One region of the Streptomyces sp. NBC_01515 genome, then DNA from elsewhere that is predicted to be linked to it. Evidence: riboswitches for the same ligand, from Rfam matches in the RefSeq annotation. Region 1 holds a riboswitch; the other holds the start of a gene.
What was found. Region 1 has a riboswitch for glycine ahead of gcvP (aminomethyl-transferring glycine dehydrogenase). Riboswitches for the same ligand answer to the same signal wherever they lie in the genome.
Positions count from the first base shown of each region.

Region 2: linked by a shared signal. The riboswitch ahead of gcvT (glycine cleavage system aminomethyltransferase GcvT) and the one ahead of gcvP (aminomethyl-transferring glycine dehydrogenase) in region 1 are both predicted to bind glycine.

Region 1 is NZ_CP109416.1:2,474,345-2,477,918, reverse strand. It holds gene OG407_RS10850 (DNA polymerase IV) at 1-1,192, shown strand, start outside; gene OG407_RS10845 (PRC-barrel domain-containing protein) at 1,114-1,485, opposite strand; glycine riboswitch at 1,600-1,695, shown strand; gene gcvP (aminomethyl-transferring glycine dehydrogenase) at 1,883-3,574, shown strand, end outside.
Region 2 is NZ_CP109416.1:7,763,008-7,766,581, reverse strand. It holds gene OG407_RS35230 (enhanced serine sensitivity protein SseB) at 1-392, opposite strand, end outside; gene OG407_RS35225 (AAA family ATPase) at 457-1,140, opposite strand; glycine riboswitch at 1,290-1,388, shown strand; gene gcvT (glycine cleavage system aminomethyltransferase GcvT) at 1,533-2,675, shown strand; gene gcvH (glycine cleavage system protein GcvH) at 2,787-3,164, shown strand; gene glyA (serine hydroxymethyltransferase) at 3,180-3,574, shown strand, end outside.

The DNA of each region.
Region 1 (3,574 bases):
GCTCGTGCTGATCGAGCCCGGGACCGAGCGGGCGTTGCTGGGGCCGTTGTCGGTGCGCACGCTGCCGGGGGTCGGACCGGCGACGGGTGATCATCTGCGGCGGGCCGGGATCACCACGGTCGACGAGATCGCCGAGGCGGGCGAGGACGAACTCGTACGGCTGGTGGGCAAGGCGCACGGGCACGCGCTGTACGCGATGGCGCTGGCGCACGACGTGCGGCCCGTGGTGGCCGAGCGGGAGACCAAGTCGGTGTCGGTCGAGGACACGTACGACGTGGACATCCATGACCGGACCCGGGTCGGCCTGGAGGTGCAGCGGCTCGCCGACCGGTGCGTGCGACGGCTGCGGGCGGCCGGGCTGTCGGGGCGGACCATCGTCCTGAAGGTGCGGCGGTACGACTTCTCGACGCTGACCCGGTCCGAGACGCTGCGCGGGCCCACCGACGACCCGGGGGTGGTGCGGGAGGCGGCGGCCCGGTTGCTGGACTCTGTCGACACGACGGGCGGGGTACGGCTGCTCGGGGTGGGGGTCTCCGGGCTGGCCGACTACACGCAGGAGGACCTGTTCGCGCAGGCGGCGGGGGAGCAGGTCGATCTTCTTGAGGAGGAGCACACCGACGAAGAGGGGGGTGAGGAGCCGGCGGCGCCGGTGGAGCGGCGCTGGCCCGCGGGGCACGATGTGCGCCACGCCGGGTTCGGGCACGGGTGGGTGCAGGGGAGCGGGCTGGGGCGGGTGACCGTGCGGTTCGAGACGCCTGAGGATTCGGGGCCGGGGCGGGTGCGGACGTTCCGGACCGATGATCCTGAGCTGGAGTTGGCGGAGCCGTTGCCGTTGGTGGCGCGACGGGTGGGGGGCTTGGTGGCGGGGGCGATGGCAATGCCGTTGCTGCTGGCGGCGCGTGGAACCGGCGATCGGTCGGCCGAGCCGTTGTCGTCGGCGGAGCCAAGCCTCGGCGTTCCTCAGGCCGAGCCGTTGCCACCGGACGCGGGGTGTGCCGACGTCATGCCTGACCTGCCGACACCCTTGGTGGTGTCGGGCGTCGATGACCCTCCCGCCCCGTCACCACCCCCGGAGACTCCAAGCCCCAGCAAGGCCCCGCCCGCCGACCCCGCTCAGTTGTCCTCCGACCCCGCCAGCTTGCCGAAGTCGTGGTCCGGGACTGACGGAGGCGGGCCCACGTCGAGGCCGTAGTGGTGGTAAAGCTGGAGTTCCTGGTCGGGGGAGAGGTGGCGGCCCACTCCGAAGTCGGGGGCGTCCTTGATCAGGGAGCGGTCGAAGGGGATGTGGAGGGTGCCTTCGATCAGTTCGCTGGGCTCCAGGGGGACGAAGGCGTCCCTGGAGAACAGGCCGGTGCGTATGGCCGCCCACTCCGGTTCGCCGGTCGCGTCGTCGAGGTAGACCTCGTCGATCGTGCCGATCTTGGCGCCGGTGCGGTCGAACGCCTTGCGGCCGATCAGGTTGCGCGGATCGATATCGGTCTGCACGGGCCCTCCTCCTGGTCGCAACTCATCCGTAAGCACTACAAAAGAGCACATTGGGGAAGGTGGCCACTCGAAAGCTCGGCTTCAACGCGCGCTGGTAGGCTGGCGAACGGCTGCTGACCCCGTGCGGGAGAGTCCTCCAGACTTCATCGGAGGCGCCGAAGGAGCAAATCCTCCCCGGAATCTCTCAGGCTCACGTACCGCACGGACGAGGTCACTCTGGAAAGCAGGGCGCGTGTCGTCGACGGTGTCGACGGCTTGCGCTCTCACCGACGGTGAAAGCCGGTGACCTTCGGGTGGCCGGTGAAGCTCTCAGGTTGAGATGACAGAGGGGGAGGCCGTCCGGCACCCCGCTGTCGTGGTGCCCTCGAAGGTCGTGTCCGACCAGGAGGCCTCCCTAATGACCGTTCCTCGCATTCCGCTCTCCGAGCTCGAACAGGGCATCCCGTTCGAGCAGCGCCACATCGGGCCCGACCACGAGGCGCGGGCCAAGATGCTCGCGCAGGTCGGATACGGCTCCCTCGACGAGCTGACCGCCGCAGCGGTCCCGGATGTGATCAAGAACGCTGACGCTCTCGATCTGCCGGGCGCCCGTACCGAGGCCGAGGTGCTGGCCGAGTTGCGCTCCCTCGCGGACCGCAACGAGGTCCTCGGTTCCATGATCGGGCTCGGGTACTACGGAACCTTCACCCCGCCCGTGATCCTGCGCAACGTCATGGAGAACCCGGCTTGGTACACGGCCTACACGCCGTATCAGCCGGAGATCTCCCAGGGGCGGCTCGAAGCCCTTCTTAATTTCCAGACGATGGTTGCCGATCTGACCGGGCTGCCGACCTCCGGCGCCTCCCTGCTCGACGAGGGGACGGCCGCCGCGGAGGCCGTGGCCCTGTCGCGGCGCATGGGGAAGAACAAGAAGGGTCTGTTCCTGGTCGACGCGGACGCGTTGCCGCAGACCATCGCCGTGATCGAGACCCGTGCCGAGCCGGCCGGTGTCGAGGTCGTCGTCGCCGACCTCAGCGAGGGCATCCCTGCCGGGATCGCCGAGCGGGAGATCAACGGCGTGCTCGTGCAGTACCCGGGCGCCTCCGGTGCCGTACGCGACATCAAGCCGCTGATCGAGCAGGCGCACGCGCTCGGTGCGCTCGTCACCGTCGCCGCCGATCTGCTCGCGCTGACGTTGCTGAAGTCGCCGGGTGAGCTGGGGGCGGACATCGCGGTCGGTACGACGCAGCGGTTCGGGGTGCCGATGGGCTTCGGCGGGCCGCACGCCGGATACATGGCCGTGCACGAGAAGTTCGCGCGCAGCCTGCCCGGGCGGCTCGTGGGCGTCTCCGTCGACGCCGACGGAAACAGGGCCTACCGCCTCGCCCTGCAGACCCGCGAGCAGCACATCCGCCGTGAGAAGGCCACCAGCAACATCTGTACCGCCCAGGTGCTGCTCGCGGTGATGGCCGGCATGTACGCCGTCTATCACGGGCCCGAGGGGCTGAAGGGCATCGCTCGGCGGACGCATCGGTACGCCACGATCCTTGCGGCTGGCCTCCGCGTCGGCGGTGTCGAGGTCGTGCATGGTGGTTACTTCGACACGCTGACCGTCCGCGTTCCGGGCCGGGCCGCCGAGGTCGTCGCCGCCGCTCGCGAGGACGGCGTCAACCTGCACCTCGTGGACGCCGACCAGGTGTCCATCGCCTGCGACGAGACCACCACGCGTGCCCAACTGGCCGCCGTATGGACCGCGTTCGGGGTGGATGGCGACATCGAGGCGCTTGATGCGAGTGCCGAGGACACGTTGCCTGCCGGGCTGCTGCGCACCGATGCCTATCTCACGCACCCTGTCTTCCGCGACCACCGTTCCGAGACCGCGATGCTGCGGTACCTGCGTCGGCTCGCCGACCGGGACTACGCGCTCGACCGGGGCATGATCCCGCTCGGTTCCTGCACGATGAAGCTCAACGCGACCACCGAGATGGAGCCGGTCACCTGGCCCGAGTTCGGGCAGTTGCACCCCTTCGCGCCCGCCGAGCAGGCGCAGGGATACCTCACGCTCATCCGGGAGTTGGAGGAGCGGCTCGCCGAGGTCACCGGGTACGAC
Region 2 (3,574 bases), 5.3 Mb from region 1:
GGCGGGAGCGGGACGCCGACCATGCCGCCCGGGTTCACCGCGATGCCGACCTGCGGGGGCAGCCCGCGGGCGAACTCCACCGCCGGCGCGATCGTGAACGACAGATGCGAGCCGACGACCTGCCGGAACTGCTCCTCGGAGCTGAAGACCGGGACGAACGCCTGCCCCTCGATGTCCAGCGTCGGCAGGTCAAGGGGGCCGCTCTGCGGGCCGCCGCCGCTGGGGAGCGGGACCCAGACGAAGCTGCGGCCGAGCACCTCGACGATCCGGCCGCCGGCCGAGGGCATGCCGAGGGACGCGGAGAGCACCTCCTCCAGCTCGTTGCCCGGCCATCCGCCGTGCGGATGCGGGTGGGGGTACGCCTGACCGGGGAAGTCCGCCGGGAAGTCCATCTACCTACCGCCTGCTGGTGAAACCGCCTGCTGTAACCCTGCTGTGGCTGAAAAGGCTAGCGGCTCAGTCCGCGAAGTCGATCCGGCGCAGCACGTCCGCCGCGTCCCGGTCCAGGAGGACCGCCGAGTCGACGCCCCGGGGCAGATCACCGCGCTCCACCGCGCGCAGGAGCCGGGCGGCGGCCCTGCGGTGGCGCAGGAACGCGTACCGCGAGACCCCGCGCCCTCGCTCGCGCTGGCCGCCGAGCGCGGTGTCCGGGCTGACGTCGAGGAACACCAGGTGCAGCGCGCCGCCCCGGCGCCCGGCGGCGCGGGCCAGCCAGCCGCGCACCCAGGTCTGCGTACCGCAGTCGTGCACGACGGCTCCGGACGCGGAACGCAGCGCGCGGTGCAGTCCGGCGTAGTGGGCGAGGCGGACCAGGGGGCGGTAGACCGCGTAGGGCAGGACTCCGGCCATGTGGGCGTCCCAGCGGTCCCGGGTGTCCTGGCTGTCGACGCGGACGCCGTCGCCGCCCGCCACCGCGCGCCGCATCAGCGTGGACTTGCCGCTGCCGGGCAGGCCGGTGACCACGACCAGGTCGCGGGGGCCGAAGCGGAGTCCGTACGGGCTGTGCCCGCCGCGCTCGCGGAGATCGCGGACGGTCGGTACCGGGCGGGCCGGGCATGCCTCCCTGGCCGGGGCCGAGGGCTGCTCGGGCAGCGCTACGGCCGAGGTCGTGGCGTACACCGTGGTCCTTGTCACCGTGATCGTCCTCCCTGCGGGGTCAGGAAAGGTTCTCCCCACTGAACGTAAAGAGAAGGTAATGCACGGTGCCTCGCGGTTCCGTTCGCGTCCGGCCACAGGCCTGTTACAAAGCCTGTGCGATGATGTGCCCGCCTAACTGCATACCGGCCGCTTGAATCCGCGCGGGAGAGTCCCCAGCCAGCTGTTGCCGGGGCGCCGAAGGAGCAAGTCCCTCCCTTGAATCTCTCAGGCCCCGTTACCGCGCGGGCGAGGCACATCTGAAAAGCGGACCGCCGGCGACGGTGGTCCCACCCAAGGTGCAACCCATGTTCCGCGTGCGGTCATGGCGAACCTCTCAGGTCCCGATGACAGATGGGGAGGAACGACCTCGCCGTCATGCCTTGGGAGACCGACCGATGAGCAGTACCGCCACCCCTGAGAAGCGCCGCACCGCGCTCGACGCGCTGCACCGCTCGCTCGGTGCGACGATGACCGACTTCGCCGGCTGGGACATGCCGCTGCGCTACGGCTCGGAGCGCGACGAGCACCTCGCCGTCCGCACGAAGGCCGGCCTCTTCGACCTCTCCCACATGGGCGAGATCACGGTCACCGGACCGGACGCGGCCGCACTCCTCAACTACGCACTCGTCGGCAACATCGCCTCCGTGGGCGTGGGCCGCGCCCGCTACACCATGATCTGCCGGGCCGACGGCGGCATCCTGGACGACCTGATCGTCTACCGGCTGGCGGACACCGAGGCTGCATCTTCTACCTACATGGTGGTCGCCAACGCCTCCAACGCGCAGGTGGTGTTGGACGCGCTCACCGAGCGGGCCGCGGGCTTCGACGCCGTCGTCCGCGACGACCGTGACGCGTACGCGCTGCTCGCCGTCCAAGGTCCCGAGTCCCCCGGCATCCTCAAGTCGCTCACCGACGCCGACCTCGACGGCCTGAAGTACTACGCCGGTCTGCCCGGCACGGTCGCGGGCGTCCCCGCGCTGATCGCCCGCACCGGGTACACCGGCGAGGACGGCTTCGAGCTGTTCGTCTCCCCCGGTGACGCGGAGAAGCTGTGGCTCGCGCTGACCGAGGCCGGGGCGCCGGTCGGGCTGATCCCGTGCGGCCTGTCCTGCCGCGACACCCTGCGCCTGGAGGCCGGGATGCCGCTGTACGGGCACGAGTTGTCGACCTCCCTCACCCCCTTCGACGCCGGGCTCGGCCGGGTCGTGAAGTTCGAGAAGGACGGCGACTTCGTCGGGCGTACGGCCCTGGAGGCCGCCGCCGAGCGGGCCGCCTCGCAGCCGCCGCGCGTCCTCGTCGGGCTCGTCGCCGAGGGCCGCCGGGTCCCGCGCGCCGGGTACCCCGTCGTCGCCGACGGCCAGGTGATCGGCGAGGTCACCTCCGGCGCCCCCTCCCCCACGCTGGGCAGGCCCATCGCCATGGCCTACGTCGACGCCGCGCACGCGGCGCCGGGCACGGCCGGTGTCGGCGTGGACATCCGGGGCAGTCACGAGCCGTACGAAGTCGTGGCGCTGCCGTTCTACAAGCGCGAGAAGTGACAGTCGTCGTAGCGTCACGTCTGTGACCCGGGGCGGATCGCCCCTGTCCGCCGATGTCCTCCGTAGTCCCCCATTCATCAGCACTCCCCCGCGTACAGGAGAATTCAGGCCATGAGCAACCCCCAGCAGCTGCGCTACAGCAAGGAGCACGAGTGGCTGTCGGTCGCCGAGGACGGCGTCTCGACGGTCGGCATCACCGAGTTCGCGGCCAACGCGCTCGGCGATGTCGTCTACGCCCAGCTCCCCGACGTCGGCTCCACGGTGACCGCGGGCGAGTCCTGCGGTGAGCTGGAGTCGACGAAGTCGGTGTCCGACCTGTACTCGCCCGTCGGCGGCGAGGTCACCGAGATCAACGAGGACGTCGTGAACGACCCTTCGCTGGTGAACTCGGCCCCCTTTGAGGGGGGTTGGCTCTTCAAGGTGCGTGTCGCGGAGGAGCCGGGCGACCTGCTCTCCGCCGACGAGTACACCGCGTTTTCCGCCGGCTGAGGAGTCGTACACCTGATGTCTGTTCTGAACACGCCCCTGCACGAGCTCGACCCGGACATCGCCGCGGCCGTCGACGCCGAGCTGCGCCGGCAGCAGTCCACGCTGGAGATGATCGCCTCGGAGAACTTCGCTCCGGTCGCGGTCATGGAGGCGCAGGGCTCGGTCCTCACCAACAAGTACGCCGAGGGGTACCCGGGCCGTCGTTACTACGGCGGCTGCGAGTACGTCGACGTGGCCGAGCAGATCGCGATCGACCGGGTCAAGGAGCTGTTCGGCGCCGAGTACGCGAACGTGCAGCCGCACTCGGGCGCCTCCGCGAACCAGGCCGCGCTGTTCGCGCTGGCCAAGCCCGGCGACACCATCCTCGGCCTGGACCTGGCGCACGGCGGCCACCTGACCCACGGGATGCG